DNA from 3 places in the Streptomyces sp. NPDC046915 genome. Region 1 is predicted to be linked to each of the others. Evidence: riboswitches for the same ligand, from Rfam matches in the RefSeq annotation. Region 1 holds a riboswitch; each other region holds the start of a gene.
The links. Region 1 has a riboswitch for cyclic di-AMP ahead of ABZ915_RS27740 (NlpC/P60 family protein). Riboswitches for the same ligand answer to the same signal wherever they lie in the genome.

Region 2: linked by a shared signal. The riboswitch ahead of ABZ915_RS41915 (LysM peptidoglycan-binding domain-containing M23 family metallopeptidase) and the one ahead of ABZ915_RS27740 (NlpC/P60 family protein) in region 1 are both predicted to bind cyclic di-AMP.
Region 3: linked by a shared signal. The riboswitch ahead of ABZ915_RS38780 (transglycosylase family protein) and the one ahead of ABZ915_RS27740 (NlpC/P60 family protein) in region 1 are both predicted to bind cyclic di-AMP.

The regions. Positions count from the first base shown of each region.
Region 1 is NZ_JBEYXB010000011.1:147,533-157,775, reverse strand. It holds gene ABZ915_RS27780 (histidine kinase) at 112-1,353, shown strand; gene ABZ915_RS27775 (response regulator transcription factor) at 1,341-1,991, shown strand; gene ABZ915_RS27770 (ATP-binding protein) at 1,988-2,428, opposite strand; gene ABZ915_RS27765 (helix-turn-helix transcriptional regulator) at 2,560-3,372, shown strand; gene ABZ915_RS27760 (DUF397 domain-containing protein) at 3,375-3,575, shown strand; gene ABZ915_RS27755 (NlpC/P60 family protein) at 3,559-4,569, opposite strand; gene ABZ915_RS27750 (hypothetical protein) at 4,937-5,290, shown strand; gene ABZ915_RS27745 (tellurite resistance/C4-dicarboxylate transporter family protein) at 5,268-6,224, opposite strand; gene ABZ915_RS27740 (NlpC/P60 family protein) at 6,251-7,444, opposite strand; cyclic di-AMP (ydaO/yuaA leader) riboswitch at 7,452-7,629, opposite strand; gene pcrA (DNA helicase PcrA) at 7,858-10,243, shown strand, end outside.
Region 2 is NZ_JBEYXB010000026.1:94,213-104,455, reverse strand. It holds gene ABZ915_RS41940 (aspartate aminotransferase family protein) at 1-997, shown strand, start outside; gene ABZ915_RS41935 (XRE family transcriptional regulator) at 1,082-1,705, shown strand; gene ABZ915_RS41930 (DUF6126 family protein) at 1,702-1,824, shown strand; gene ABZ915_RS41925 (tyrosine-protein phosphatase) at 1,861-2,658, opposite strand; gene ABZ915_RS41920 (alpha-galactosidase) at 2,830-4,902, shown strand; cyclic di-AMP (ydaO/yuaA leader) riboswitch at 5,218-5,377, shown strand; gene ABZ915_RS41915 (LysM peptidoglycan-binding domain-containing M23 family metallopeptidase) at 5,382-6,305, shown strand; gene ABZ915_RS41910 (SGNH/GDSL hydrolase family protein) at 6,506-7,291, shown strand; gene ABZ915_RS41905 (TetR/AcrR family transcriptional regulator) at 7,461-8,075, opposite strand; gene ABZ915_RS41900 (Glu/Leu/Phe/Val dehydrogenase dimerization domain-containing protein) at 8,131-9,309, opposite strand; gene ABZ915_RS41895 (MBL fold metallo-hydrolase) at 9,485-10,243, shown strand, end outside.
Region 3 is NZ_JBEYXB010000021.1:95,635-105,877, reverse strand. It holds gene ABZ915_RS38810 (cyclopropane-fatty-acyl-phospholipid synthase family protein) at 1-829, opposite strand, end outside; gene ABZ915_RS38805 (NAD(P)/FAD-dependent oxidoreductase) at 1,029-2,411, opposite strand; gene ABZ915_RS38800 (Ppx/GppA phosphatase family protein) at 2,856-3,758, opposite strand; partial or broken gene ABZ915_RS38795 (DUF501 domain-containing protein) at 3,966-4,475, opposite strand; gene ABZ915_RS38790 (septum formation initiator family protein) at 4,502-4,978, opposite strand; gene eno (phosphopyruvate hydratase) at 5,099-6,406, opposite strand; gene ABZ915_RS38780 (transglycosylase family protein) at 6,712-7,404, opposite strand; cyclic di-AMP (ydaO/yuaA leader) riboswitch at 7,409-7,593, opposite strand; gene ABZ915_RS38775 (transglycosylase family protein) at 7,776-8,798, opposite strand; gene ABZ915_RS38770 (cytochrome P450) at 8,988-10,243, opposite strand, start outside.

The DNA.
Region 1 (10,243 bases):
GGGCCCGGGTCGGTAACGCGAAGGTCCGACTTGGGGGTGGCACCAGCTTCACCATCGATCCGGAAGCACGGTGCATGGCATGTCCATAACCTGGCGCTTTACCGTCGAGCCATGAGGACTTCCCGGACGCTGCGACGCGCGTCTCTTCGAGCGCGGCGGGACACCGGTTTCGTGGCGGCCGGGATTCCACTGCACCTTGCTCTGGTGCCGCTGTGGAGCTGGGGCGTGACGAGCGTCGTGGAGGCGAACGCGTGGGCCGTGGTCCCGATACCGTTCGCGCTGTTCCTCGTCGTCGCCCCGACGCTCACCGTTGTGCAGAGAATCCGTTACCGATCGCTACTCGGCGTGGAGGTCCTCCGGCTGACACCGACGCCGGAACGATGGCTGCCGAGGCGGGCCCTGCGGTGGCTGTCCTCCCCCCAGACCTGGCGGCAGGCCGGATACCACCTCCTGCTCGGGCCGTTCCTGGCGGTGCTGGAACTGCTGGTGCTCGCGGTGTGGGCCGCAGGCGTGGCGGGCGCGACCGTCTACGCGTGGGCCTGGGCGCTGCCGCTAGAGGTACGTCTGACCGAGTTCGCCTATACGACGCAGGCGCTGTACTACACCGTCGGCGGCGTCGTGCTGCTGTGCGGCGCGCCCTGGCTGGCCGGTGCGACGGCCCGGTCCGAGACCCGACTCGCGCTCGCGCTGCTCGGGCCCAGCCGGAGCCAGCGGCTTCAGCAGCGGGTCGAGCACCTGGCCGAAAGCCGCACCGATCTGATCGAAGCCGTCGACACCGAGCGCCGCCGCATCGAGCGCGATCTGCACGACGGCACCCAGCAGCGCCTGGTCTCCCTCGCGGTCAATCTGGGACTGGCCAAGGCCACCCTCACCGACCTGCCGGACGATGCCCGCACCGTGATCGACGAGGCGCACCGGGAGGCGAAGGAGGCCATCGCCGAACTCAACGACCTCGTGCGCGGGTTGCACCCCGCGGTCCTCGAAGACCGCGGGCTGGACGCGGCGTTGTCCGGCCTGGCCGCCCGGGTACCGTTGCCGGTGCGCCTACGAGTCGACATCGAAGAGCGGGCGGCGCCCACCGTGGAGTCGGTCGCCTACTTCGTGGTCTCCGAGGCGTTGACCAATGTCACCAAGCACGCCCGCGCCACGAGCGCGGAGGTGACCGTGAAACGGATCGGGAAGGTGCTGCGCGTGAACGTCACCGACGACGGGATCGGCGGCGCCGACGCCTCCGCCGGCAGTGGGCTGAGCGGACTGGCCAAACGCGTCGGCTCCGTCGACGGATCGTTCCGCGTCAGCAGCCCCGCCGGGGGCCCGACCACCATCGCCGTGGAGCTGCCGTGCGAGCCGTGATCGCCGAGGACTCGGTGCTGCTGCGTGTCGGGCTCGTCAAGGTGCTCGAGATGGCCGGCTTCGAGATCGCGGCCGACGTGGACGACGCGGACGCCCTGTTGACCGCCGTCGAGCAGCACCGGCCCGAACTCGCCCTGGTCGACGTCCGGATGCCACCGGGCTTCACCGACGAGGGGGTGCGCGCCGCGTTGGTGATCCGTCGCCAATGGCCCGGAACGGCGGTGGTTCTGCTCTCGCAGTACGTGGAGGAGCGGTACGCGGCCGATCTGCTGACCGCCAACACCAGCGGAGTCGGCTACCTGCTCAAGCAACGCGTCGCCGAGGTAGAGGAGTTCATCGCCGCGGTGCGGCGCGTGACGGACGGCGGCACGGCGCTGGACCCCGAGGTCGTCGCCCAGTTACTGCTGCGCCGCCACAGCGACCCATTGGAGCGGCTGACACCGCGTGAACGGGAGGTGCTGGCGCTGATGGCCGAAGGGCGCTCCAACGCCGGGATCGCCGAGGCCCTGGTGGTCAGCGACAGCGCGGTCGCCAAGCACATCAACAACATCTTCGCCAAACTCGACCTGCCCACCGCCGACGCCGACCACCGGCGCGTCCTCGCGGTGCTGAGATTCCTCGGCGCGTCCCCGGCCTAACAGCCCGGACCGGTGGCGAGTTCGAACCACACCTCCTTGCCGATGCCGCACTCCCTGCCCGCTGCGCCCCAGTCGTCCGCCAGCGCCGCCACCAGCGCGAGGCCCCGGCCCGACTCGTCGTCCGGGGAGGCCGTGCCCGGGGATGGGAGGGTTGCGCTCGCGTCCGTCACCGTGACGCGGAGGCGGTCCTCCGTGACCGCGCAGCGGGCCCCGATCTCGCGGCCGGCCGGGACCTTCGCATGGCGGTACGCGTTCGTCATCAGCTCGCTCAGGAGGAGTTCCGCCGTGTCCGTCACGTCCTGCGGGAGCCCCCAGGACGCCGCCTGTTCGCGGAACAGCGCGCGTGCCCTGCCCGCGCTTCGGGCATGACGCGGCAGCCGCCACTCGATGTCCTTCGGGGCGGCCGTCGTGGGCAGTGGGGGCCACGGGGTGTGCATGCGCTGTTCATCCCTTGCGTGGAAGTTCTGACGTTGTGCCAGATCACGCTCCTGGGGCGCGCGTAATCTCACGAGTAACCGTGCGGGTACAGAGGGTGGTGGTACCTGTCGTGGACCCGGTGGAGGTGTGCGTGACGACCGAGGTGAACTCCCAACCGCCGACCGCGTGGCGGTACTGCGGCAGCCAGATCAAGCTGTGGCGCGCGGAGGCCGGCATCGGCCGGGAGGCGCTGGCCAAGGAGGCCGGTTACGACTACGAGTACGTCAAGTCGATGGAGAACGGCCGCCGCCGGCCCACACTGCGGTTGTTGCAGATCGCGGATCAGGTGTGCGGGGCGGGCGGGAAGCTCGTCGCGGCGCAGGAGTACCTGAAGCCGGAACCGTTCCCGGCGCGGTCGCAGGAGTTCATGGTCCTTGAGGCAGAGGCGATCGCCGTCTCGTGGTACGAGCCTCTGCTGATTCCGGGCTTGTTGCAGACAGAGGCGTACGCGCGGGCGCTGATCGGCGACAGCTCACCGCCTCTTGATGACGAGACGGTCCACGAACGCGTGGCTGCCAGGCTTCGCAGGGCCGACGCGCTGCGGCGCAAGGTCGGGGTGATGTACGGGTTCGTGATCTACGAGGCAGCCCTCCGCACGTGTGTGGGTGGGACAGAGGTGATGGGTGAGCAGTTCCGGCACCTGTTGGAAGTAGGTGAGCTCCGTAACGTGTCGATCCAGGTCCTGCCCTTTGGGCGCTGTAGCGGTGTTGCCCTCAACGGCAGCATCGTTCTGTTGGAGACGCCTGAGCACGAGCACTATGGGTACATCGAGGCGCCGGAGGTCAGCGTTCTGCATGCCAGCCCCAGCAAGGTGAGTGCGCTGACTCAGGCTCATGCAATGATCCGCATGCACTGCCTCAGCGTGGAAGAGTCGGCCACGTTCATCAGAAAGGTGGCGGAGTAAAAATGAGCGAACCCTTGGCCTGGTACAAGTCCAGCTACAGCGACAGCCAAGGCGGCGCCTGCCTCGAAGTCGCCCCCTGCCCCCACACCGTCCACGTCCGGGACTCGAAACTCGGCCCCGACAGCCCCCGGTTCACGGTCGCCGGACAGGCCTGGGCCGCGTTCGTCGCGTACGCCCCAACCGTCCTCACGCCACCCGCGTAGCCCCCGCGAACGGCATCTCGTCGATCGGGGCCAGCCTTACCGGGGCCGACGGGTTGGGGGCGTGGATCATCTGGCCGTTGCCCACGTAGATGCCGACGTGGCTGATGCCGGAGTAGAAGAACACCAGGTCTCCGGGGGCGAGTTCGGAGCGGGAGACGCGGCGGCCCGCGTTGATCTGGGCGTAGGTCGTGCGGGGCAGGGAGATGCCGGCGGAGCGGTAGGCCGCCTGGGCGAGGCCCGAGCAGTCGAAGGCGTGGGGGCCGGTCGCGCCCCATACGTAGGGGCTGCCGAGTTTCTGGTAGGCGTACGCGACGGCCGCCGCGGCGCGTGAGTTCGGGGCCGTCGGAATGGCCTCGTCTGCGGCCGGAGGGGCCGGCGTGCGGTCCCGCGCGGGCAGTTGGGACAGCAGCCGCCGCGCCTCGGCCAGCTTCCCGGTGACGGTCTTCTTCTGCCGCTCCAGCTCCGCCTGCCTGGACCTGAGCGAGGTCAGCTCGACGTGGGCGGCGCCCCGCAGCTGCTCGATCTCCCGCAGGCGCTTCCGTACCCGCGCCACGGCGTGCGCCTGCCGGTCGCCGGCGCGTTCGGCGAACGCGGCCCCGTCCAGGTACTGGTCGGGGTCGTCGGACAGCATCAGCTGTAGCGCCGGATCGATGCCGCCGGCCCGGTACTGCGCCGTGGCGACGGAACCGAGCGCGTCACGGGCGGAGTTCAGCTTCTCCTGCTTGCGGGCGGCCTGGTCCCGCAGCGTGTTCAGCCGCCGCTGGGCCGTGTCCGCCTGCTCCTGGACGCCGTTGTACTTCTCGGTGGCGACCTCCGCCTCCTGGTACAGCTTGTCGACCTTGGCCCTGACCTCGGCCGGTGTCAGCTGCGGCGCGGCGTGCCCGGTCCCGTCGAAGCCCGTCGCGGTCGCCGCGCCCGCCAGGGCGATGGTGGCCGCCGTGCGGGCGGTGTTGCCGCTGAGCGGGCGCTGTCTTGGCTTGCGGTGCGCTGCCACCTGGACCGTCATGTCCTCTCGTACGACCGCCGTGGGGAGCGGTTTACGCGTCCGGCGGCGGCCCGCACAGGGGGAACGGGCCGCCGCCGGACCTTCTTGGCGGTGGTGTCCGACTGCCGCCCCTGGCCCGGGCGGCGTTGGGGAGCCGGTCACCTGGAGGAGGACGCTAGGCCCCACAGTGACGGCTTTGTAACGCAATGTACGCAACTGACCTCACAGGGTCGCCAGATGTCCGTACCTGACCGCGCTCCCGGCCCACAGTCGCCGACTTCGGGCAGCGCACTGACCGATGCGGCGGTTTCCCGGGTGTGCGCCGGCCATGGGGTGCTATGGGGCGCATATATGCGGCCCATTAGGCTCCGACCTCATGGACGTACTCATCCATCTCTTCGTCGGCCTGCACATCGTCGGCATCGCCGCGCTCCTCGGCGGCTTCCTGACCCAGATGAAGGCGATGGGACGCGGCGAGGCCCGCTTCGTCCCGGCCATGCTGCACGGCGCCTTCACCATGCTGGCGACCGGCGTGATCCTGGTCGGGCTGAACGAGGCCGACGACCACCACGTCAACACCATCAAGATCGGTGTGAAGCTGGCCCTGCTGATCGTGATCCTCGGGCTGGTCTACGTGAAGCGGGACGAGGAGCGGGTCGACAAGAACCTCTTCGGGCTGGTCGGCCTGCTGACCACGGCGAACATCTTCATCGCCGTGCTGTGGACCTGACCGCGCCCACGGCGACCACGAGCCACGCCGCCACCGAGATCCACACCAGCACCACCCCGGGCCCCCGCAGCCACGGGACCCCGAGGGCGGTGCCGACCGACAGCGTGCCCGCCGCGGTCATGCCCATCGGGAACACCGTCGACCAGCGGCGCACGTCGTAGCCCGGACGTGGCCGCACCGCCTCCGTGACCAGCAGGGCGGCGTACCAGGCCCAGTCCAGCACGAGCAGCGCGACCGTCACGGCGCGCAGGACGCCCTGGTCGTCGCGGCTCCACAGGTACAGGGGCGTGTCGTCGGCGGAGACCAGGCGCGCCCCGGCCAGCGCCGACACGGCGAGCGCGCCGCCGCCGATCCACTGGTCCCCGGCACCCTCCAGCAGCTGCCGCGGATCGAACCGGGCCAGGGCCAACCCGTAGAACACCAGTCCCAGCCAGAACAGCACGAGCGCGGTGTGCGCGAGCCACGCCGTGGCCGTCGCCGCGGCCAGCACGGCACCCAGCGCGGCGATCGACTCCGTGGCCACACAGCCCAGGAACACCGCCCCCGGCATACGCCGCTCCCACCGCCGAACGACGAGGACGAGCAGCACGGGCCAGAGCACGACCGCCGGCGCGAGCAGCGCCTCGGCCAGGACCGGCCGGCCCAGCAGTGAGAACCGGGTGCCCAGCACCGCCGTGGCGGCCACCGCGGTGAGCGCGCTCGGCGTCTCCGCCTCCGCCGCCCACCGCTCCCGCTCGCGCAGCAGCCGCAGGGTGAAACCGGCCGCGAACCCCAGCCAGGCGGCGCAGGCCAGCCCCAGGGCGACCCGGGACAGCACCTCGTGACCGATCAGCTGCAACCCCACCGACACGATCCCGGTCGCCATGACAGCGGCACCGGCCGCCGGTGAACGCCGAGCCCACCAGACGCGTATAGGTGAGTAGGGGCCGGGCATGAGCCCGATGCTAGGGCCCCGCCGGCTCAGGCCGGACGCACCACGCTGTGGATGATCGATTCGCCGCCGTAGTAGATCGACTCCTCACGGACGTAGGCGCCGGGCTTGGGGGCGTGGATCATCATGCCGTTGCCGATGTAGACGCCGACGTGGCTCACATCGTCGTAGAAGAAGACCAGATCACCGGGCTGGGCGTTGGCGAGGGAGACCGTGGTGCCGGCATTGACCTGGTCGTAGGTGGTGCGTGGCAGGCTGACGCCGGCGGCTCTCCAGGCGGCCTGGGTGAGGCCGGAGCAGTCGTAGGAGCCGGGGCCGGTGGCGCCCCAGACGTACGGCTTGCCGATCTGCGCGCGGGCGAACGCGATCGCCTTCGCGGCCTTGGCGGAGGACGAGGAGGTCGGCGTGGACGGCGAGGTCGACGTGGACGAGCCCGACGAGGAACCCGTCGAGGTCGACGTGTCCGACGAGCCGCTGTTCTGCTGCTGTGCCTTCGCCTGCGCGGCTGCCTGCGCCGCCGCCTGCTCCTTCGCGAGCTCCGCCGCCTTGCGCGCGGCCTCCTCCTGCTTCTGCTTCTCGATCGCCGCGAGCCGCGCCTTCTCCTGCGCCGTCAGCGTGGACAGCAGCTCACGCGCGGTGGAGAGCTTCTTCTGGACGGTCGACTTGGCGGCCTGGAGGTCGTGCTGGGAGTCGGTCAGCGTCTCGAGGCTCTGGGTGGCCTCCTGACGCTTCTTCATGGTCGCGGACTGCTCGGTGACGTAGTCGTCGACCGCGCCCTTCTCCCGCTTGGTCAGCCGGCTCATCAGCTGGGTCTGGTCGAAGTAGTCCTGCGGGGTGTCCGCGAGCAGGAAGGTGGCGGTGTCGGGGGCGGCGGCCCCGGTCCGGTACTGGGCCGCGGCGAACGAACCCAGCTTCTCGCGCGCCTTGTTCAGCTTCTCCGTGCGCTTGGCCACTTCGTCGAGGAGGGTGTCGACTCGCCGGCGCTGCTTGCCGGTCGTCTCCTTGGCCGCGTTGTACTTCTCGGTCGCCGACCCCGCCTGCCGGTACAGGTCGTCGACCTTCTTCTCGACCTCTTCCATGCTCGGCTTGTTGTCGGTGGAGGGGGTCGAGGGGGTGGCGTTGGCCGTCTGGGAGAGCAGGGCGACGGAGGTGAGGGCGGCGGTGGCGAGGGCGGGCTTGCGTATGCCTGCCCCACCCGAGGGGCGCTTGCGGTGCGACGCCAAGGGAGGCGACTCCTTCCAATGCTCCGCCTACCGGGTTAGCTGTCGGGTTCGGGCGGGTGGTTCGGAAGGGTTGCCCTACGGCCGTCGTCCCCGGTGGGGAGGGCGGGCCGATTCACCCCAAGGTCTCGGTGGGTCCCCGGCTCCGGCTGCCGTAAGGGGCGCACCGGACTCGGCGGAGGCCGCGCGGCCCGGCGAGGTTCGCCGGTGGGGGTCGAGCGGCCTGGCCGAACGCTAGCCAACTCGTGTGACTCATGTGAAGGTTGGTGCACTATATGTCCGATACATTTTCGTGACACGGGACACGCGTGTCGCTCTTGTGACCATGCGGTTCCGCAGGGTGAGGGGATCGTCCGCCGGCCAAGTTCCGAGGGTGGCGGCCGGTTGTCGGTGGGGCGCCCTAGACTCGGAGAGCGATGAGCAGCCTCTTTGACGACAGCTTCCTGGCGGACCTCCAGACCCCTCGTGGGCACGAGGAGGAACCCCCGCCGCCGCCCGAGGACGATCACGCTCCGGAGCCGGTTCCGGACGATCTGTTCGGCGGGAAGTTCGATGTGCCACCGGACCGGGACGGGTACTACCGTGACGGCGCCCCACGCCCGGCGATCGACGCCGCCGCGCTCCTGGACGGGCTGAACGAGAACCAGCGCGCGGCCGTCGTCCACGCCGGCTCCCCGCTGCTCATCGTGGCCGGCGCCGGTTCCGGCAAGACCCGCGTGCTCACCCACCGCATCGCCCACCTGCTCGGCGAGCGAGGCGTCCACCCCGGCCAGATCCTCGCGATCACCTTCACCAACAAGGCCGCCGGCGAGATGAAGGAGCGCGTCGAGCAGCTCGTCGGCCCGCGCGCGAACGCGATGTGGGTGATGACCTTCCACAGCGCGTGCGTGCGCATCCTGCGCCGGGAGAGCAAGAGGCTCGGCTTCACGTCGTCGTTCTCGATCTACGACGCCGCCGACTCCAAGCGGCTGATGGCCCTGGTCTGCCGCGACCTGGAGCTCGATCCCAAGCGCTTCCCGCCGAAGTCCTTCAGCGCCAAGATCTCCAACCTGAAGAACGAGCTGATCGACGAGGAGGACTTCGCCGCCCAGGCCGCCGACGGCTTCGAGAAGACCCTCGCCCAGGCCTACGCCCTGTACCAGTCGCGGCTGCGCGAGGCCAACGCGCTCGACTTCGACGACCTGATCATGACGACGGTCAACCTGCTCCGCGCCTTCCCGGACGTCGCCGAGCACTACCGCCGCCGCTTCCGTCACGTCCTGGTCGACGAGTACCAGGACACCAACCACGCCCAGTACGCCCTCGTGCGGGAGCTCGTCGGCACCTCCGAGCATCCGGCGCACCCGGCGGACGTGCCGCCCGGCCCGGACGACCTGACGCCCGCCGAGCTGTGCGTGGTCGGTGACGCCGACCAGTCGATCTACGCCTTCCGCGGCGCGACCATCCGCAACATCCTCCAGTTCGAGGAGGACTACCCGGACGCGACGACGATCCTGCTGGAGCAGAACTACCGCTCCACCCAGACGATCCTCTCCGCGGCCAACGCGGTCATCGAGCGCAACGAGTCCCGCCGCCCCAAGAACCTGTGGACCAACGCGGGCGCGGGCGCGCAGATCACCGGCTATGTCGCCGACACCGAGCACGACGAGGCGCAGTTCGTCGCCGACGAGATAGACCGCCTCACGGACGCGGGCGAGGCGAAGGCCTCGGACGTCGCCGTCTTCTACCGCACCAACGCCCAGTCCCGTGTCTTCGAAGAGGTCTTCATCCGCGTCGGCCTGCCCTACAAGGTCGTCGGCGGTGTCCGCTTCTACGAGCGCAAGGAGGTCCGGGACGTCCTGGCCTACCTGCGCGTCCTCGCCAACCCCGAGGACTCGGTCCCGCTGCGCCGCATCCTGAACGTGCCCAAGCGCGGCATCGGTGAGCGCGCGGAGGCGATGATCGACGCCCTCGCCCAGCGGGAGAAGGTCAGCTTCCCGCAGGCGCTGAAGCGGGTCGACGAGGCGTACGGCATGGCGGCGCGGTCGACGAACGCGGTCAAGCGGTTCAACGTGCTCATGGAGGAGCTCCGTACGATCGTCGAGTCCGGCGCGGGCCCGGCCACCGTCCTGGAAGCCATACTCGAACGCACCGGATACCTGGCCGAGTTGCAGGCCTCCACCGACCCGCAGGACGAGACCCGCATCGAGAACCTCCAGGAACTCGCGGCAGTGGCGCTGGAGTTCGAGCAGGAGCGCGGTGAGGGCGAGTCGGTGGGTCTGTCCGACTTCCTGGAGCAGGTCGCGCTGGTCGCCGACTCCGACCAGATCCCGGACGAGGAGGACGGCGACGGCGTCATCACGCTGATGACCCTGCACACCGCCAAGGGTCTGGAGTTCCCGGTGGTCTTCCTCACCGGCATGGAGGACGGCGTCTTCCCGCACATGCGTGCCCTCGGCCAGACCAAGGAGCTGGAGGAGGAGCGGCGCCTGGCGTACGTCGGCATCACGCGCGCGCGGGAGCGGCTGTATCTGACCCGGTCGGCTCTGCGCAGCGCGTGGGGCCAGCCCTCGTACAACCCGCCCTCCCGCTTCCTGGAGGAGATCCCGCCCGCCCATGTGGAGTGGAAGCGGAAGGGAGGGGCGGCGCCGATGCCCTCCGGACCGGCGTCCGGGGTGGCGGCCTCGCTGTCCTCCACCCGCTCGCGCTCCTCGGCGTCGGGCGCCTCGGGCTTCGCCACCCGCAGGAGCTCGGAGAAGCCGGTGGTGGCGCTGGCCGTCGGGGACCGGGTGACGCACGACCAGTTCGGGCTCGGCACGGTCG
Region 2 (10,243 bases), on a different contig from region 1:
GACCGCCCTGAAGTTCGCCCGGTACGCCACCGGCAGACCCAGGATCCTGTACTGCGACCACGCCTTCCACGGCCTGACCACCGGCTCGCTGTCGGTCAACGGGGAGAACGGCTTCCGGGACGGCTTCGCCCCGCTGCTGCCCGACACGGCCGTCCCGCTCGGCGATCTGGACGCCCTGGCCCGGGAGCTGAGGAAGGGCGACGTCGCCGCCCTGATCGTCGAGCCGATCCAGGGCAAGGGCGTGCACGAGGCCCCGCCCGGCTGTCTGCGCGCCGCCCAGGAGCTGCTGCACCAGCACAAGGCCCTGCTCATCGCCGACGAGGTGCAGACCGGTCTCGGCCGCACCGGCGACTTCTACGCCTACCAGCACGAGGACGGTGTCGAGCCGGACCTGGTGTGCGTGGCCAAGGCCCTGTCCGGCGGCTACGTCCCGGTCGGTGCGACCCTCGGCAAGGAGTGGATCTTCAAGAAGGTCTACTCGTCCATGGACCGGGTGCTGGTCCACTCGGCGAGCTTCGGCTCCAACGCGCAGGCCATGGCGGCCGGCCTCGCCGTGCTGTCGGTCATGGAGAACGAGCAGATCGTCGCCAACGCCCGTGCGACCGGCGAGCAGCTGAAGAACCGGCTCGCCGCGCTGACCGGCAAGTACGAGCTGCTCGCCGACGTCCGCGGCCGGGGCCTGATGATCGGCATCGAGTTCGGCAGGCCGAGCTCGCTGAAGCTGCGCAGCCGCTGGACCATGCTCCAGGCCGCCCGCAAGGGCCTGTTCGCGCAGATGGTGGTCGTCCCGCTGCTCCAGCGGCACCGGATCCTCACCCAGGTCTCCGGCGACCACCTGGAGGTGATCAAGCTGATCCCGCCGCTGGTCATCGGCGAGCGGGAGGTGGACCGGTTCGTCGACGCCTTCACCGCCGTGATGGACGACGCGCACAGCGGCGGCGGCCTGATGTGGGACTTCGGCAAGACACTGATCAAGCAGGCGGTGGCCAACCGCTGAAGCCGGCCGGCCTCGGCCTCCTGCCGCCTTTGCCTCTGAGGCAAAAATTTTGCCAGTGAGGCAATTTTCCGGCTGAATGGAGGCATGAACGCCTCAGATGCCGCGCCGCCGGCGGGCCAGGGCGACGACCTGCCCGCCGTGGCGCCGCAGCTACGCGCCCTGCGCCGGCGCAACGGCCTCACCCTGGAGGCCGCGGCCCGCGCCGCCGGCCTCTCGCCCGCCCACCTCTCCCGGCTGGAGACCGGCGGGCGCCAGCCCTCGCTTCCGATGCTGCTCGCGCTCGCCCGTATCTACAGTACGACCGTCTCGGAACTGCTCGGCGAGACCGTCGCCGACCGGGACGCCATCGTGCGTGCCGCCGACATGGAGCCGACCCGGGCGGGCGGCTGGACGTACTTCCAGGCCGGGTCCCCCGGGCGGGGCATGCAGGCGCTGCGCGTCCGGGTGCCGTACGGCACCCAGGGCGACATCGTGCGGGTCCACCCCGGCGAGGAGTGGCTCTACGTCCTGAAGGGCCGCCTCAGACTGCGCCTCGGCGACAGCGCGCACCTGCTCGCGCCCGGCGACAGCGCGCACTTCGACTCGCTGACCCCGCACCGCCTCGCCGCCGAGGACCACGACGGCGTGGAACTGCTGTTCGTCCACACCCTGCTGCAAAGCCCCACGGCCGCACTGTGCCTGGGCCCCTTGACTGGAGAGCTGCCATGAGCGACTACGAGGAGAAGTTCCCCCGCGCCCTGTGGATCCGGCTGATCATCTACATCGCCGTCGGTCACCTCTTCGCCGCGTTCCTCTACCTGCTGTTCGCGGTGGGCGCCAAGAGCTGACCGCCGTCGGCCGCCATCATCCGGCGTCAGCCCCCGTCAGTCGACGAGGCGCTCGCGCAGCCGCTCCCGGGTCCGGGGAGTGAGCCCCAGTCCCTGCTCCAGGTAGGCGTCGGCCCCGCCCCAGGTCTCCTCGATGCTCGTGAAGGCCGCCGCCAGATACTCGGCGCGCGCGTCGAAGAGCGGGCTGAGCAGTCCCATCACCTCGGGGGTGTAGGCGGTGTCCGGGCTGCCGTTGCGGCGCACCCGGTAACGGCGGTGCTTGGCATTGGACTCGAGGTAGTCGGCGACGATCGCCTCGCGCTCCACGCCCACCGCGAGGAGGGTCACGGCGATGGAGATGCCCGCGCGGTCCTTGCCCGCCGCGCAGTGCATCAGCGCGGGGACACTGTCCTCGGCGAGGGCGTGCAGCACCCGGGAGTGCTCGGCCGTGCGCTCCGTCACGATCCTGCGGTACGAGGTGATCATCCGGTTCGCCGCCTTGCCGTCCGCGAGGATGACGCGGAGCTGGTCGAGGTCGCCGTCGCGGACCATCTTCCAGAACTCGGCGCCGTCCGCCGGGTCGCTCAGCGGCAGGTTGACATTGCGCACGCCGGGCAGCCCGACGTCGGGGCCCTCGAGCTTCTTGTCGGCCGCGTTGCGGAAGTCGAAGACCGTGTGCAGGCCCAGGGAGGCGAGGAACGCCGCGTCCTGATCGGTGGCGTGCGCGAGATGACCGCTGCGGAAGAGGACCCCGGACCGCACCCGCCGTCCGTCCGTCGTGGGCAGGCCGCCCACGTCCCGGAAATTGCGTACTCCGGTCAGCTCCGGCTCGGTCGACGGGACCTGCTGCGTCACGTGGGCTCCTTGCGGTCGCTCCCGCCGTCGCGGCTCGCCGGCGGGCACGCTGTCGACGATACGACATCGGTTTTCTCAGGCAATGAGTTGTCCACAGGCGTTGCCTCCGGGGCCGGAAGACCTTGATGATGTTGGTGCGTGAGCGGATCTGTTGACACCTGTGAGGGTTCGATGGTGGACATCGCCGAAAACGGTCGTACGTGGCTCCTGACGGGGCCCACCAGCGGTTACGCGCTGCATCTGACGGAGGCGCACGAACTGCTCCACCTCCACTGGGGCCCGCGCATCGCGCTCGCGGACGCCGAGGCCCTCGCCGTCCGTCCGCTGCCCGGCTACTGGCCCTTCGAGTCCCCGCTCGACGGCCGCGAGGAGTACCCGGTGGAGGGCGGCCCCCGCTTCGTCCGGCCCGCACTGTCCGTGCGCACCGAGGAGCGGCGCGGCACCGAGTGGACCTTCGAGGCGTACGACACCGAGGGCGACGAGCTGCGGCTGCGCTTCAGGGACGGCGGACTGGCCGTCACGCTCCACTACCGGATGCGCGGGGACGTCGTCGAGCGCTGGGTGACCGTCGGCAACGGCGGCGACGCGCGCGTGGAGCTGCTGCGCGCCGACGCCGCCACCTGGACCCTGCCCGACCGGGACGGCTGGCGGCTGTCCCAGCTGCACGGCCGCTGGGCCGCCGAGTCCCGGCTGACCAGCGCCCCGCTCACGTACGGCGACAAAATCATCGGCAGCCGCCGCGGCCACACCGGCCACCAGCACCTGCCCTGGATCGCCCTGGACACCGGCGCCGGCGAGGAGCACGGCGAGGTCTACGGCTGCGCCCTCGGCTGGTCGGGGTCCTGGCGGATCGCGGTCGCCCAGCTCCCCGACGCGCGGGTGCAGATCACCGGCGGCGCCGGTTACGACGACTCGGGTCTGCTGACCCTGGCGCCGGGGGAGTCGTACACCACGCCCGTCTTCGCGGGCCTGTGGAGCGACGGCGGCTTCGGCGGCGCCAGCCGTGCCTGGCACGCCTACCAGCGGGCGTACGTCATCCCGGACGCCGACCGGGACCGGCCCGTGCTGTTCAACTCCTGGGAGGCGACGAACTTCGACATCTCCGAGGAGCAGCAGGCGACCCTCGCCCGGCGGGCGGCTGCGATCGGCGTCGAGCTGTTCGTGGTCGACGACGGCTGGTTCGGCGCCCGCACCAGCGACCGTGCCGGTCTCGGCGACTGGACGCCCAACCCCGACCGCTTCCCGAACGGCCTGGGGACCCTCGCGGACTATGTGCACGCCCTCGGTATGCAGTTCGGCATCTGGGTCGAGCCCGAGATGGTCAACCCGGACAGCGAGCTGTACCGCGCCCACCCCGACTGGGTGCAGTTCCAACCCGGACGGAAGCGGACGGAATTCCGCAATCAGCTCGTCCTCAACCTCGCCCGCGAGGACGTCCAGCAGTACCTCTGGGAGCAGCTCGACGGGCTTCTCTCCAGCGCCCCGGTCGACTATGTGAAGTGGGACTTCAACCGCTGCTTCACCGACGCCGGCTGGCCCGGCGAACCGTACCCGCAGCGACTGTGGGTGGACCATGTCCGTGGCCTGTACGGCCTCCTCGACCGGCTGCGGGCGGCCCACCCGCGCGTCGCCTTCGAGTCCTGCTCGGGCGGTGGCGGCCGGATCGACCTCGGTGTCATGAGCCGTACGGACCAGGTGTGGACCTCCGACAACACCGACCCGCTCGACCGGCTGGCCATCCAGCACGGCTTCAGCCAGATCCATCCCGCGCGGGTCATGGCCGCCTGGGTCACCGACAGCCCGAACACCCAGCTCAACGGCCGGGTCAGCGCCCTGAAGTTCCGCTTCGTGAGCGCCATGGCCGGGGTCCTCGGCGTCGGTGGCGACCTCTCGGAATGGACGGAGGAGGAGCTCGCCGAGGCCCGGGAGTGGGTGGAGCTCTACAAGGAGATCCGCCCGGTCGTGCAGCGCGGCGACCTCCATCGGCTGCGGCCGCCGGAGGGCGGGCTGAGCGCGGTGCAGTACGTCCTCGGGGACGAGACGGTCGTCCTCGCCTGGCTCCAGGCGCAGCGGTACGGCGAGCCGGTCCCCGCGCTGCGGCTGCGCGGCCTCGACCCCACGGCATCGTACGAATGCCGCGAAACGGGCGAAATCCATCGAGGTGCCGTCCTGCTGCACCACGGGCTGCGCACGGGGTTGCGCGGTGACTTCGATGCGGCGGTTCTCCGTCTGCGTCGTATCTGAGTAATCTGCCCGAATGAGGCCCTTCATTACTTTTATTGGAACTAATTCTGAAATAGGGGGTCATGGGGGTCGAGTGGTGAGGAGGGTCATATTGGTGACCGTCCGTTGTGCGTCATGTTCACGTAATCCGCATGGTTTTCCGGCGATTTGACGCGGCGGGGAAGAAGGGAATTCACGGAGGGTGACCGGGAACTCCCGTAACGGATCAAGCGAAACGCGGACAGAGGGAATCTTCTGCTTGTCCCGTCGCGTCCCGCTCGCTTACGTTCGCCACCAATCCGGACGGAACGCCGAATCCTGCCGCCGCCCGGAGCTCGGACACACTCACCCGTGCACGGCAGGAGCGGGGGACCCACCAGGTACGACTGCCTGTCCCGGTCTCCGGGACGGCTAGGGGTGAAGCCGCGCTCCGTGCGCGGCCGGGCAGCTCCAGCCCGAACCCGACAGCTCACCTCGCAGGCGCCGGAGAGGAATTCGCCATGCCCGCGAAGGGTAAGCACCGCCGTCCCAAGAACCGGCGTTTCACCCGCTCCATCGCCGTCGCCGGAACCGGCGGCGCCGCGCTGGCGCTGCCCCTCATGGGGGCCACCGGTGCCCATGCGGCCTCCGCGGCCACCGCGAAGGACTCCGTTTCCGAGAAGGCCGTCCAGGCCGTGCCGGTGGCCGAGAAGAAGGCCGCCGCCGCGCAAGCGGGCGCGCACACCTACACGGTGCGGTCGGGCGACTGGCTCGCGAAGATCGCCGACGAGCAGAACGTCCGCGGCGGCTGGCACCGGCTCTACGCGGACAACCGCGAGGCAGTCGGCAGCGACCCCTCGCTGATCCACCCCGGCCTGAAGCTGACCCTCGGCGAGAAGGCCGCCGGGACCGGCACGAGCGCCAAGTCCGCCGCCCCGAAGAAGACTTCGTCCGCCTCGCACGCGACCACGCCCCCGGCCTCGCGGTCGGCCACGCGGACCCGGCCGGCGCCCGCCGCCGCGCCGAACGCCGCCACCGGCTTCACCCTCCCGGTGTCGGGCGGCACCGTCGGCACCGGTTACCACGTGCCGGGCGGCATGTGGTCCAGCGGCTACCACACGGGCGTCGACTTCGTCGTCCCGACCGGCACCTCCGTCAAGGCCGTGGGCGCGGGCACGGTCGTCTCCGCCGGCTGGGGCGGCGCCTACGGCAACCAGGTCGTGATCAGGCTCGCCGACGGCTACTACGCGCAGTACGGCCACCTCTCCTCGATCTCCGTCTCGGCCGGGCAGACCGTGGCCGCGGGGCAGCAGATGGGCCTCTCCGGCGCGACCGGCAACGTGACCGGCCCGCACCTGCACTTCGAGATCCGCACCACGCCGAACTACGGCTCGGACGTGGACCCGGTCGGCTACCTCCGCTCGCACGGCGTCGCCGTCGCCTGACGGCACTCGGACCACCGGAGGCCGGACCCCTGATCCCCGGGTCCGGCCTTCGGTGTACCCGGGCGTATTCCCGTCCGGCGCCTTTCGGTGCCGTGGCTTATCTCACCGTCCGTCAACCCCGTATTACGGTCGCGTAGGTCACATCGAAAGGTGAATCATGGGCCGATGTGGCAGACGATTCGAAGAGTGACAACAGATCAGTGATCGGGTCGTACGTGGCGGTGGGGGACAGCTTCACCGAGGGCGTGGGCGACCCCGGCCCCGACGGGGCGTTCGTCGGCTGGGCCGACCGGTTCGCGGTCCTCCTCGCGGACCGGCGGCCCGAGGGCGACTTCAGGTACACGAACCTTGCGGTACGCGGCAGACTGCTCGACCAGATCGTGGCGGACCAGCTCCCGCGCGCCGTCGAACTCGCCCCGGACCTGGTGTCCTTCTGCGCGGGCGGCAACGACATCATCCGGCCCGGCACCGACCCCGACGAGGTGGCCGAGCGCTTCGAGCTGGCGGTGGCACAGCTCACCTCCGTCGCGGGCACCGTCATGGTGACGACCGGCTTCGACACGCGTGGCGTGCCCGTGCTCAAGCATCTGCGCGGCAAGATCGCCACGTACAACGGCCATGTCCGGGCCATCGCCGACCGGTACGGCTGTCCCGTCCTCGACCTGTGGTCCCTCAGGACCGTCCAGGACCGGCGCGCCTGGGACCACGACCGGCTCCACCTCTCGCCCGAGGGGCACACGCGCGTGGCGCTGCGGGCCGGCGAGGTGCTCGGCGTGGAGGTCCCCGCCGACCCGGAGCAGCCCTGGCCGCCGCTCCCGCCCCGGGGCACGCTCGACATCCGCCGCGACGACGTCCACTGGGCCCGCGAGTACCTGGTCCCGTGGATCGGCCGCCGCCTGCGCGGCGAGTCCTCCGGCGACCACGTGACGGCCAAGGGCGCCCTGTCCCCGGACGACATCAGGACGCGGATCGCCTCGGTGGCCTGAGCGGGTTCCCTCCGGGGGTTCGGCGGTGGCGCTGTCCGAAGGCGGTACGGCAGCGGGCTGCGGTGCCGTACGGCCTCCGGGCAGCGCGGTCATGCGCGGGCGGGAGCGATGCCCCGGCCGCCCTGCCGCCGCCCGGTACACCCCGTCGGGGCGTCGCCCGCGCGGAGCGTCACGGCTGCGTCAGATTCTCCCGGTCCAGGCCCAGTTCCCGGGCCAGGGCCTCGTTCACCCATGCCTGGGCGCGGGACCGGGGCACCGCGCCGGCGTAGGACGTCAGCTGGACGGCGAGGCCGTCGAGCAGGGCGGTCAGGCGCAGGGCCGTGGCGGTGGGGTCCGGGCAGTCGAACTCGCCCGCCTCGACGCCCTCGGCGATGACCTCGGCGATCGCCGCCTTCCACTGGCGGTCCAGATCGCGGGTGACCTCCCGCAGGGCGGGCTCGCGCAGCGCCACCGCCCAGCCCTCGATCCACAGCCGCCAGCCCTTGGCCTGGCCGGTGGGCGCGTACCAGCGCACGGCGGCCCGCAGCCGGCGCAGCGCGGACGTACGACGGCCCAGCAGCCCCCGCAGATGCGCGAGGTCGCCCTCCGCCGCGTGCGCGAAGGCGGCGGCGACCAGCTTCTCCTTCGTCGAGAAGTGGTACAGCACCAGCGCGTTGCTCACACCGAGCACCGCGGCCACGTCGGCGATCCGCACCGCCGCCACGCCCCGCGCCTCGATCTGCTCGACGGCAGCCCGCAGCAGCTCCTCCCGCCGCTCCGCCACGCTCAACCGCACTCTCGCCACGCCGTCACCCTAATCGCTCACGCGGTCACGGCAGCGGCGCAGTCCGGCCGTCCGGTCAGCGGTACCAGCCGAAGCGCTCCGCGATCACCGGCAGCCGGTCGGCCACCAGGGCGTGCGCGGCGGCCCGGGGAGTCGTGCCGTCGGCCTCCGCGCGCGCGAGCATCAGGCCGACCAGGGCACGCATCGAGCGCCGGGTGTACGCGAAGGCCTCCTCGGCGTCCGGGCCGATGTCCCCGAAGAGGGTCCACCACCACCAGGCGTTCGTACCGGAGTTGACCACCACGTCGGGCAGCACGGTCACCCCGCGCGCGGACAGCAGCCCCTCCGCCTCCGGCAGCACCGGCATGTTGGCCGCCTCGACGATCCAACGGGCGGTGATCCGCTCCTGGCCGGCCGTGTCGATCGCGTACGACACCGCCGCCGGCACCAGCACCTCCGCCTCGGCGGACAGCCAGGCCTCGCCCGGCAGTTCCCGGTCACCGGGACGCAGCACCGCGCGGTCCAGGGTGCCGTACGCGTCCCGCGCGGCGAGCAGCGCCTCCACGTCCAGACCGGCCGGATTGGCGATCGTGCCCTTGATGTCGGCGACGGCCACGATCCGCAGGCCCGCGCGCGCGAGGAACCGCGCCGTCGCCCCGCCCATGGTCCCCAGCCCCTGCACCGCCACCCGCGTGCCCGCACGGGGCACCCCGGCCCGGTCCAGGGCGGCGAGCACCGACTCGGCCACCCCGCAGCCGCCGACGAGTTCGTCCAGGCCGATGCCGTCCACCTCGACGGCGAAGGCGTCCGCGAGCCGCCGCCGGGCCGCCGCCTCGTCGTCGAGCAACGGGTACACGGCCTGGACACACGACACCAGCCCCGCCTCGGCGGCGGCCCGGTCGACCAGGTCCTGGGTGAGGCCGAGGTCCTCACCGGTGGTCCAGCAGCTCTCGACGTACGGCCGCATCGCGCGCAGGTAGCGCACCAGCAGCCCGTACGCCCCGGGGTCCCGCGGATCGCAGTCGATGCCGCCCTTGGCGCCGCCCAGGGGCACGTACCGGCTCTCGGGGTCGTAGTGCAGGGCCTCTTTCATGGTCATGCCGCGGGCGAGCCCGGTCACCTCCTCGAGAGTGCAGCCGGGCCGCATCCGCAAGCCCCCGCTGGCCACGCCCCGTACCAGCCGGTCGACGACCAGGAACCCCTGGCGTCCGGTGACGTGGTCCGTCCAGACCAGCGACATCAGTGGGGTCGTCATACGGGCTCCCGGGAACGGCTGCCGGACCGTCTACTGAACGGCCGGTCAGTACAGTGAAGCGTCCGACGATATCGGGGCTCCGGCCGGCGGGGCAAGGAACAACCGGACCCCGTCCCCGGTTGTCGGAACGGGCCGACCATAATGAATGACCTCGCCGACTCCACCTGGAGGTACCGTGACCGGATTGGGTTCCCTGAGCTCCGGGCTGCGCACGCTGCGGCCCGCGGCCTTCGGCGCGGAGCCCGGCGGTGAGCGCCTGGCCCGTATCCGCAGATCGCCCCACTTCAAGGACGGTGTCTTCCAGAACCCCGGAGGCACCGCCCGCACCCGGCCCTCCGGTTCCACCCTGGACCTGGCGAAGGTCTTCCTCGACAAGGACACCCGCCCCCGGCGCTCCCCGCACGGCACCGTCCCGGTGCACCCCACCACGCTCGCCGACCTCGCCCGGCCGCCCGCCACCGGGCTGCGGCTGACCTGGATGGGCCACTCGAGCGTGCTCGCGGAGATCGACGGGCAGCGCGTGCTGTTCGACCCGGTCTGGGGCGAGCGCTGCTCCCCGTTCCCGTTCGCCGGGCCCAAGCGGCTGCACCCGGTGCCGCTGCCGCTGGCCGCGCTCGGCCCGGTCGACGTGGTGGTCATCAGCCACGACCACTACGACCACCTGGACCTGCCCACCATCAAGGCGCTGGCCGGGACGGACACCCTCTTCGCCGTGCCGCTCGGCGTCGGGGCCCACCTCGAACAGTGGGGTGTCGCCGAGAGCCGGCTGCGCGAGCTGGACTGGCACGAGGCGACCAAGGTCGCCGGTCTCACCCTGACCGCCACGCCGGCCCGTCACTTCTGCGGACGCGGGCTGCGCAACACCCAGCACACCCTCTGGGCCTCCTGGGTCGTCGCCGGCGAGGAGCACCGGATCTACCACAGCGGCGACACC
Region 3 (10,243 bases), on a different contig from region 1:
CGCCGACGTGTTCGGCCATGCCGATGGAGGAGATAGCGTCGTACGGGCCGTCGGTGACGTCCCGGTAGTCCTGCACCCTGATCTCCACCCGGTCGGTGAGCCCCTCGTCGGCGATGCGCTTGCGGGCGTAGGCGGCCTGCTCCTGGGAGAGGGTGACGCCGACGACGCTCACGCCGTGCTCACGGGCCGCGTGGATCGCCATCGAGCCCCAGCCGCAGCCGACGTCGAGCAGGCGCCGGCCGGGCGTCAGGGCGAGCTTGCGGCAGACCAGTTCCAGCTTGTCGCGCTGGGCGGACTCCAGGGTGCCGGTCTCCTCCCAGTAGGCGCAGGAGTACACCATGGAGGGGCCGAGGACGATCTCGTAGAAGTCGTTGCCGACGTCGTAGTGGTGGCTGACGGCGCGTCTGTCGCTGCGCCTGGTGTGCAGATGGCCGGATCTGCGGACCTCCTCGCGGGGCGGCGCGGGCGGGACCGGGGGCCCGGCGAGCCGGAGCAGCCCGCGGGCGGCGGCCCTGACCTCGGGGTCGCGCAGCGCCTGCGCGAGGGTGCGGGCGTCCTCACCGCGCTCCCAGACCAGGCCGGACATCGCCTTCAGGACGGCGTACAGATCCCCCTCGATGCCCAGATCACCGGCCACCCAGGCGCGGGCCAGGCCCAGTTCGCCCGGCTTGAACAGCAGCCGGCGCACGGCGCGGCGATTACGGACGACCAGCATCGGTGCGCCGGGCGGTCCCGCCTGCGAACCGTCCCAGGCGCGGATACGCACCGGGAGCGGGACTCCCAGCATCTGTTCGAGCAGGCTCTTGAGCCGCGACGCGGCGTCGGCCATGGCGCACACCTCCGTACGAACCCCGGAATGTCCTCCCCCACGTAAACATCCACCTGCCCGCGACACAGTCCCGCAATGGTGTTACGTCTGGGCAAACACCCTTTCCGCCCAACACCGGGCACCCGAGAACGCCGAAGGACCTCCCGCACCACGGATGGCGGGAGGTCCTTCGATCGGGTTGTTCAGCGACCGGGGGAGGTCAGGAGGCCTTGGCCTTCTCCTCGGTCTTCGGCGCGGCGGCGACCGGCGCCGGCTTGGCGGCCTCGTAGAACTCCTCGCGGGGGTTCTCCATGGCGCCCAGGGAGACGACCTCGCGCTTGAGGAACATGCCGAGCGTCCAGTCCGCGAAGATGCGGATCTTGCGGTTCCAGGTCGGCATCGCCAGACCGTGGTAGCCGCGGTGCATGTACCAGGCGAGACGGCCCTTGAGCTTGATCTTCATCTTGCCCATGACGATCATCGCCACGCCCTTGTGGAGGCCGAGGCCTGCCACCGCGCCCTTGTTGGCGTGCGAGTAGTCCTTCTGCGGGAAGCCCCGCATACCGGAGATCACGTTGTCGCCGAGGACCTTGGCCTGACGCAGCGCGTGCTGGGCGTTCGGCGGGCACCAGGCGTTCTCGTTGCCCGCCTTGCGGCCGACGAGGTCGGGCACCTGGGCGTTGTCACCGGCGGCCCAGATGTAGTCCGTGCCCTTGACCTGGAGCGTGGGCTCGCAGTCGACGTGGCCGCGCGGACCGAGCGGGAGGCCGTAGCGGCCGAGCGCCGGGTTGGGCTTGACGCCCGCGGTCCACACGATGGTGTTGGAGTCGACCTCGAGGCCGTTCTTGAGCACGACGTGGCCGTCCACGCAGGAGTCCATGGAGGTGGACAGGTAGACCTCGACACCGCGGCCCTCGAGGTGCTCCTTGCCGTACTGGCCGAGCTTCGGGCCGACCTCGGGGAGGATCTTGTCGGCGGCGTCGACGAGGACGAAGCGCATGTCCTCGCGGGACACGTTCTTGTAGTACTTGGCCGCGTCCCGGGCCATGTCCTCGACCTCACCGATGGTCTCCGCGCCCGCGAAGCCACCGCCGATGAAGACGAACGTGAGCGCCTTGCGGCGGATCTCCTCGTCGGTCGTGGAGTCGGCCTTGTCGAGCTGCTCGAGGACGTGGTTGCGCAGGCCGATGGACTCCTCGATGCCCTTCATGCCGATGCCCTGCTCGGCGAGGCCGGGGATCGGGAAGGTGCGGGAGACCGCGCCGAGCGCGATGACGAGGTAGTCGAAGGGCAGCTCGTACGCCTCACCGACCAGCGGGGCGACGGTGGCGACCTTGCGGTCCTGGTCGATGGTGGTGACCCGGCCGGTGAGGACCTCCGCCTTCGGCAGCACGCGCCGCAGCGGGACGACGACGTGGCGAGGGGAGATGCTGCCGGCGGCGGCTTCGGGCAGGAAGGGCTGGTAGGTCATGTACGACCGGGGGTCGACGACCGTGACGGTCGCCTCGCCGTAGCGCATCTTCTTCTGGATGCGCCGAGCTGCGTACAGGCCTACGTACCCACCGCCTACTACGAGGATCCTGGGACGCTCCGTGGTGCTCATGCCATCGAGTATCCACCCGCCCCTCGGGGGTCGCTCGTGCGCCCCTTCACAAGCTTGCCGAGGCCCTGTGCTATCCTCCGCGGCCCGCGTGACGCAGGTCATGATCGCGGATGGGAACCGGCCGCCGGCGCGACCCGTTGTCAATGGCGCGTGAGCTGCCTCTCCGCCTGCTGGTGCCCCCTGTGAGTCCCCGGAAACACCCCTTGCGGACCTTCACCGGACACCGCCCCGCAAAGCCCTCCTGACCGGGCCTCCAGTCCTGTTGGACCCCCGAACGGCTCAACAGAACCTCTGGGATCCCTCTGACGGGCCGAATTCCTTGTGAAGAACTTCACGAACTTTTCCGGCGGAGCGTCGACGAGGGGCCCCTGAAGGCCCCTCAGTCGCGCTCAAACGTTATCCGACCTGCTCACTCGACGGCTACTGATCGGTAACAAAAGAGACCTAGGACACCGACCACGCGATGCCGTCGAGGATGTCGTGCTCGCTCACGACGACCTCCTCGGCACCGATCCGCTCCATGATCGCGAGCAGGATCAGGGCACCGGCGCCGATCACGTCGACCCGGCCCGGATGCATGCTGGGGATCGCCGCCCGCTCGGCATGGGTCGAGCGGAGCAGTTCACTTGTGATCTCGCGGACCCGGTCCAGCGGGACGCGGGAGTGATGGATGGCCTCGGAGTCGTACTCGGGCAGGTCCTGCGCGATCGCCGACACGGTGGTGACGGACCCGGCGAGACCGACCAGCGTGCGCGCCTCCCGCAGCGGGACCGTCTCCTCGGCGAGGTCGAGGGCCGCCTCGATGTCCGCCCTCATCGCGGCGATCTGCTCCTCGCCGGGCGGATCGCTCACCTTGCCGTCGCGCAGCAGGTGCCGCTCGGTCATGCGCACGCAGCCGATGTCGACGGAACGCGCGGCGCGCACATGGTCGTCGCCCACCACGAACTCGGTCGACCCGCCGCCGATGTCCACCACCAGGAAGGGCCTGGCGAGGTCCGCACGCCCCGTCAGCTCCTTCGTCGCGCCGGTGAAGGAGAACTCGGCCTCCTGGTCGCCGGAGATCACCTCGGGCTCGACCCCGAGGATGTCGACGACCCCGCGCACGAACTCGTCCCGGTTCTCGGCGTCCCGGGAGGCGGAGGTGGCGACGAACCGCACCTTCGCGGCGCCCAGTTCACGGATGACGTCCGCGTACTCGCGGCACGCCGCGAAGGTCCGCTCCAGCGCCTCGGGCGCCAGCCGGCCGGTGCGGTCCACGTCCTGGCCGAGCCGCACGATCGTCATGCGCCGGTCCAGCTCCAGCAGTTCGCCGGTGGCCCGGTCGACGTCGGCGACCAGCAGCCGGATGGAGTTCGTACCGCAGTCGACGGCCGCGACCCGGGAGAAGCCCTCCGGGACGAGCGGCTTGTCGGCGAAGAAGCCACTGCGGGCCTCGGCCGGGTCGAGGACCGTGCCCTCCTCGCCCGGGTGCTCGTCCGCCGGATCGGGCGCCTGGAGCGGCTGCACGCACGGCCCCTTGCGCCACCACTCGGGCAGCATGGCGAGCGCCTCGTCGCCGAGGGGGTTCACACCCGGTCCCGCGGCCAGCGAGTGGGCCACGAGAACGTGCAGGCACTTCACGCGGTCCGGCATGCCGCCCGCGCTCGGGAAGCCCGCCAGGACCTCGATCTCGTCCCGGCGCCGGATGTAGTCCTCGTGCGCGGCCCGGTAGGCGGCGGCCAGTTCGGGATCGCTCGCCAGCCGCTCGGTCATCTCCTTCATGACGCCGTTCGCCTCCAGCGTGCCGATCGCCGAGGCGGCGCGCGGGCACGTCAGGTAGTACGTCGTCGGGAAGGGCGTGCCGTCCGGCAGCCGGGGAGCGGTCTCCACGACGTCCGGCTGCCCGCAGGGGCACCGGTGCGCGATCGCGCGCAGTCCGCGCGGGGGCCGCCCGAGCTGCTGCTTGAAGGCCTCGACGTCCGCCTCGGTGGGCTCGGTGCGCGGGGTCTGGGGCAGATCAAACAGCGTCAGCGCGGAGCGCTGCCCTTGAGGGGTGGTGGTCGGGCGACGGGCGGGCGTTTCCATGGCTGTACGAAAGTCTCTCTGTGGGTTCACTGGTCAGCGGCGTCGGACTTGTCGACCCCGTCCCAGACGTTCGCGTACCAGGGGCGGTCGGCCGCCACCAGGTCGGTGCGCGCCTGCTTGGCCGCGTCCGGGTCGATCACGACGTACCCGGTCTCCCCCGGCATCACATAGTGCAGCCGCCGCCGGATCTGCTGCTCGGCGTACGTGTCGTCCTGCCACCGCGCCTTGAGGTCGCGCAGCTCTTCGACCCGCTCCTTGGCCTGCTGCTTCTCCCGCTGGAGGTCCGCGATCTGGGCGCGCTGGGAGACGTACTGCCGCATCGGGTAGGCCAGGGCCACCACCAGGGTGCACACCACGAGGGCGAGCAGCGCGGCCCGGCTGGTGAGCCGGGAACGGCGGGCCTGCCGTTTGGTCTGGGAGCGGTAGACCCGGGCCGCCGTCTGCTCGCCGAGCAGCCGGATCCTGGTCGCGGTGGAGAAACGGTCCCGTTCCTTCGCGGCCATCTGGCTCTCCGCCTCCCCTGCGTGCTTCCTACGTGCGTACGTCCCCGGACACGGTACGGGACCGGGTACGGGGACGTACGTACGACTGGCTAGGCCTTACTCGGGGTTGACCGGTTGGGGTCAGCCCTTGGAGACCTCGGCGTTGCCCCTGAAGCGCGGGAACGCACTGCGGCCGGCGTAGACCGCGGCGTCGTCGAGGATCTCCTCGATGCGCAGCAGCTGGTTGTACTTGGCGACGCGGTCCGAGCGGGCCGGGGCGCCGGTCTTGATCTGACCGCAGTTCACGGCGACGGCGAGGTCGGCGATGGTGACGTCCTCGGTCTCACCGGAACGGTGGGACATCATGCACTTGAAGCCGTTGCGCTGGGCCATCTCGACGGCGTCCAGGGTCTCGGTCAGCGAGCCGATCTGGTTCACCTTGACGAGCAGGGCGTTGGCGCTGCCCTCCTCGATGCCGCGGGCCAGGCGCTCCGGGTTGGTGACGAACAGGTCGTCGCCGACGATCTGGACCTTGTCGCCCAGCTTGTCGGTGATGACCTTCCAGCCGGCCCAGTCGTCCTCGAACAGCGGGTCCTCGATGGAGACGAGCGGGTAGGCCGCCACGAGCTCCTCGTAGTACTCCGTCATCTCGGCGGCGGAGCGGGACTTGCCCTCGAACTCGTACTTGCCGTCCTTGTAGAACTCGGACGCGGCGACGTCGAGCGCGAGCGCGATCTGCTCACCCGGGATGTAGCCGGCCTGCTTGATCGCCTCGATGATGAGGTCGAGGGCGGCGCGGTTGGACTCGAGGTTCGGGGCGAAGCCGCCCTCGTCGCCGAGACCGGTGGACAGGCCCTTGGACTTCAGGACCTTCTTCAGGGTGTGGTAGACCTCGGCACCCCAGCGCAGCGCCTCGGAGAAGGACTCCGCGCCGATCGGGGCGATCATGAACTCCTGGATGTCCACGTTGGAGTCGGCGTGCGAGCCGCCGTTCAGGATGTTCATCATCGGCACCGGCAGCAGGTGCGCGTTCGGGCCGCCCAGGTAGCGGAAGAGGGGGAGGTCGCTGGCCTCGGAGGCGGCGTGGGCCACGGCGAGCGAGACGCCGAGGATGGCGTTGGCGCCGAGGGAGCCCTTGTTGTCGGTGGCGTCCAGGTCGAACATCGCCTGGTCGATCAGGCGCTGCTCGGTGGCGTCGTAGCCGACCAGCTCCGGGCCGATCTGCTCGATGACGGCGAGGACGGCCTTCTCGACGCCCTTGCCCAGGTAGCGGTTGGGGTCACCGTCGCGGAGCTCGATGGCCTCGAAGGCGCCCGTGGAGGCGCCGGACGGGACGGCGGCACGACCCGTGCTGCCGTCGTCGAGGCCGACCTCGACCTCGACCGTGGGATTGCCTCGGGAGTCCAGGATTTCCCGGGCTACGACGACGTCGATGGACGGCACGAGCATCTCCTTCTTGGATGTGACGCTGAAAGTGCGGGGCTGTGTGCCTTGCGGCTGGGCCTTGCGACTAGAGCCTAACCGTCCCCGGGCCATCGGCAGCCGACCGACCGCCCCGTGGACACGGCGACGGTACACATTGTTCCCCAACGGAACAAAGGGCGGGAAGAAAAAAGAAACCCCGCTCCGGTGCGTACGGGGGAACACGCACCGGAGCGGGGGACCCCGTGGGGGACGGGGGGGTGACCCTCACGTGGCCTCCATCATGGAGGCCACGGATATGAGGGCGCTGTGGTCGTACTACCAGCCAGGTGTCACTTCAGGTGCAGCTGCTGGCCCGGGTAGATGACGTTGGCGTCGTCGACGATGTCCTTGTTCAGCTGGAACAGCTTCTGCCAGCCGCCGGCGACGTGGTGCTTCTCGGCGATCGAGCTGAGGGTGTCGCCCTTGACGACCTTGTACTCGCCGTCGCCCTTCTTGACCGTCTTGCCGGTCGGGGTGGTGACGGTCTTCTTGGCGGCCGGACGCTCCGAGGAGCGGGTGGCGGCCTGCTGGTCGGCCGAGCGGGTGGTGGTGCCGGCAGAGCTGGAGGAGTTGGAGGAGCTGGAGGAGCCGCTGCTCGAACCGGTGTAGGCGGCGCCGGACAGGCCCTTGCCGCAGACCGGCCAGGCACCCTTGCCCTGCGCGGCGAGGACCTTCTCGGCGACGGCTATCTGCTGGGCCTTGGAGGCCTGGTTGGCCTGGGAGGCGTACTGCGTGCCGCCGTACGCGGCCCAGGTGGAGGCGGAGAACTGGAGACCGCCGTAGTAGCCGTTGCCGGTGTTGATGGACCAGTTGCCGCCGGACTCGCACTGGGCGACCGCGTCCCACTCGGAGGCGGTGGCGGCGGAGGCGTTGCCGGCCGCCATCAGCGGGGCGGCGACGGCGGCGCCGGTGACACCGGCGACAGCGATGGCGCGGACGGCCTTGGACGGACGACGGTGCTTGCCCTTGCCGGAAAACAGCATGGATCGATCCCCTCACCGACGCCTGCGAGGTGAGCTGTCGGGTTCGGGCCGGTTGAGTTGCCCGGCCGCACCTCGCGTGGTTCTCGTGCGAGGCGCGGCTTCACCCCTAGCCGTCCCCGGTGGTCTTTCGACCTCCGGGCCCGGCGCTTACCTTGGGTCCCCCGCTCCTGCCTACGGCGCTTGACGCGACGACTGTTCCCGGGCAGCCGCTGGCAGGATTCGGCGTTGCGGCGGCCGGGGCTCGCGTTGACGAGCGGTCATGACCGTAGACACGCGATCCGCGGAAATTCAAAGACGATCAGGGCTTCTGAGACTCATCCCACACTTTCAGCAAAGCGGACAACAAGCCCAAAACGGGGCGTCAACTCCCGCTACTTTGCACCCGTTTCGGCACTGAGTTCCAGGGTCTGACCGGGGGCGATGTTGTTCGGGTCGCTTCCGATGTCGCCCTTGTTCGCGGCATAGAGCGCCCGCCATCCGCCCTCGAGGCCAAGGGAGTCGGCGATGGAGGCGAGAGTGTCACCGTCGCGGACGGTGTAGCCGCCTGCGGCGTGCCGGCCGGAGGTGGTGGCGGTCTGACCGCTTGTCACGGTTTCGTCCGCATTGTCGCCCCGGTGACGACCACTGCTGGCCACCCCGGTGTCCACAAGGCTCCAAGAACCCCCGGTCTGCCACGAATCGTCCGATTCATCGGCGTCAGGAGACACCGTGGCCGAGCTGCCGCTGCCCTCGGACTTCCCGGAGCCGGAAGATGCCGACTTGTCCGACTTGGCGGAATCATCCGAACCCTTGGAGCCGGCATCGACACCCGGGCTCGGCGAGGACGAGGCGTCCAGCGAGGGGCCGGAATCGGACGACTCCGACGAATCAGACGAAGACTTCGAGGAATCCTCGGACCCCTGGGACCCCTTGGAATCCTTCGAATCGGATGAATCAGATGAATTCGACGAATGGGAGGAATTGTCGGAACCGGATGATCCGGACCCGCCGACGCCCGTGTCGACGTCCACCGAACCGGAGTTCGACGTGAGGCCGGAGAGCAGGGCGCAGGTGGCCCAGGGCTTGGTGCCCTGGTCGGCGAGGATCTTCTCGGCGACCGAGATCTGCTGCGAACGGCTGGCCTGGTCCGGCGTGGAGGCGTAGTCGAGGCCGCCGTACTTGTCCCAGTCGCCCTGGGACATCTGGAGGCCGCCGTAGTAGCCGTTGCCCGAGTCGGCGCTCCACGAGCCGCCGCTCTCGCACTCGGCCACCTTGTCCCACGTGGTCCCGTCGGCCGCGTTGGCCGCGGATGCGCCGAGCAACGGGATGGCGATGGCGGAGCCGGTCACTCCGGCCGCGACGAGGAGGGCCGGAGCCTGACGGGGGCGTCGGTGGCGACCGTTCCCGGAGAGCATGCGGTGACCTTTCCCAAGACAGCAGTACCGGCGCGGCGACTGCGGTGAGGCGCCGCGCTGACGAGTGAACGTATCGGCAGACGATCACTTGTCACAAGTTAATGCCGCGCAGATCACGTGAAGATCACAGAGTTGAACGTCGGTCACTTTTTTGTGAAGGCGCCGTCCGCCCTCCCGCTTACCGGTCGATTACCGGACGGTCGTGAACTCCACGGGCAAGGTACGCAGTCCACGCATGATGAGCCCCCCACGCCACCGCAAATCGGCTGGTTCCACCGCGAGTCGGAGGTCGGGAAGACGGGTGAGGAGGGTGGCGAGCGCGGTCTGGCCCTCCAGCCGGGCGAGCGGGGCGCCGAGGCAGTAGTGGATGCCGTGGCCGTAACCGAGGTGCTGATTGTCACGCCGTGCGAGGTCGAGGACGTCCGGGTCGGCGAACCGCTCGGGGTCCCGGTCCGCGGCGGCGAGTACGACGAGGACGGGGTCGCCGGGTGCGATGTCCTGCCCGCCGACGGTGAGCGGCCGGGTGGCGAACCGCCAGGTGGCGAGCTCCACCGGGCCGTCGTAGCGCAGGAGTTCCTCGACGCCGGTCTCCAGCAGCTGCCGTTCTCCGCGCGCGAGGGACTCCTGAAGCCGCTGCCGCTGCCCGGGGTGGGTGAGGAGGGCGTACGTGCCGTTGCCGATGAGATTGACCGTCGTCTCGAACCCGGCGAACAGGAGGATGAACGCCATGGCGGCGGCCTCGTTCTCGGTGAGGTGCTCGCCGTGGTCGGAGGAGCGGATGAGACCGGAGATGAGGTCCTCGCCGGGCGCCGGTTCGGCCGGGAGCGCCTCGCGTTTCTTGTGGATCAGCTCGGCGAGGTAGCCCCGCATCTTCTTCACCGACCGTGCGACCCCGCCGCGCGGGCCTCCGCCGTGCCGGATCATCATCCCCGCCCAGTCCCGGAAGTCGTCCTGGTCCTCGCGCGGGACGCCGAGCATGTCGCAGATGGCGTAGATGGGGAGCGGGAAGGCGAACTCATGGATGAGATCGGCGGAGCCCTTCGCGGCGAACCCGTCGATGAGATGGTCCGTCAGCTCCTGCACGCGCGAGGCGAACTCGGCGACGCGGCGAGGCGTGAACGCCTTGCTGACGAGTCGGCGCAGCCGGGTGTGGTCCGGCGGGTCGATGTTGAGCAGATGCGTCATCAGCTCGGCCTTGCGCTCCCCCGGGATCCCCGTCTTGCCCTTGGCGTGCGCGGGCTCGTCGTGGTGCGCCGGGTTCTTCGACAGCCGCGGGTCGGCCAGCGCCTGCTTGGCGTCGGCGTACCGGGTGACCAGCCAGGCCTCCACCCCGCTGGGCAACTTCGTCCGCCGCACGGGCGCGTGCTCCCGGAGCCAGGCGTAGGCCGGGTAGGGGTCGCTCGCGAACTCCCAGGTGAAGAGGTCCGGGGCGGGCGCGCCGGGGG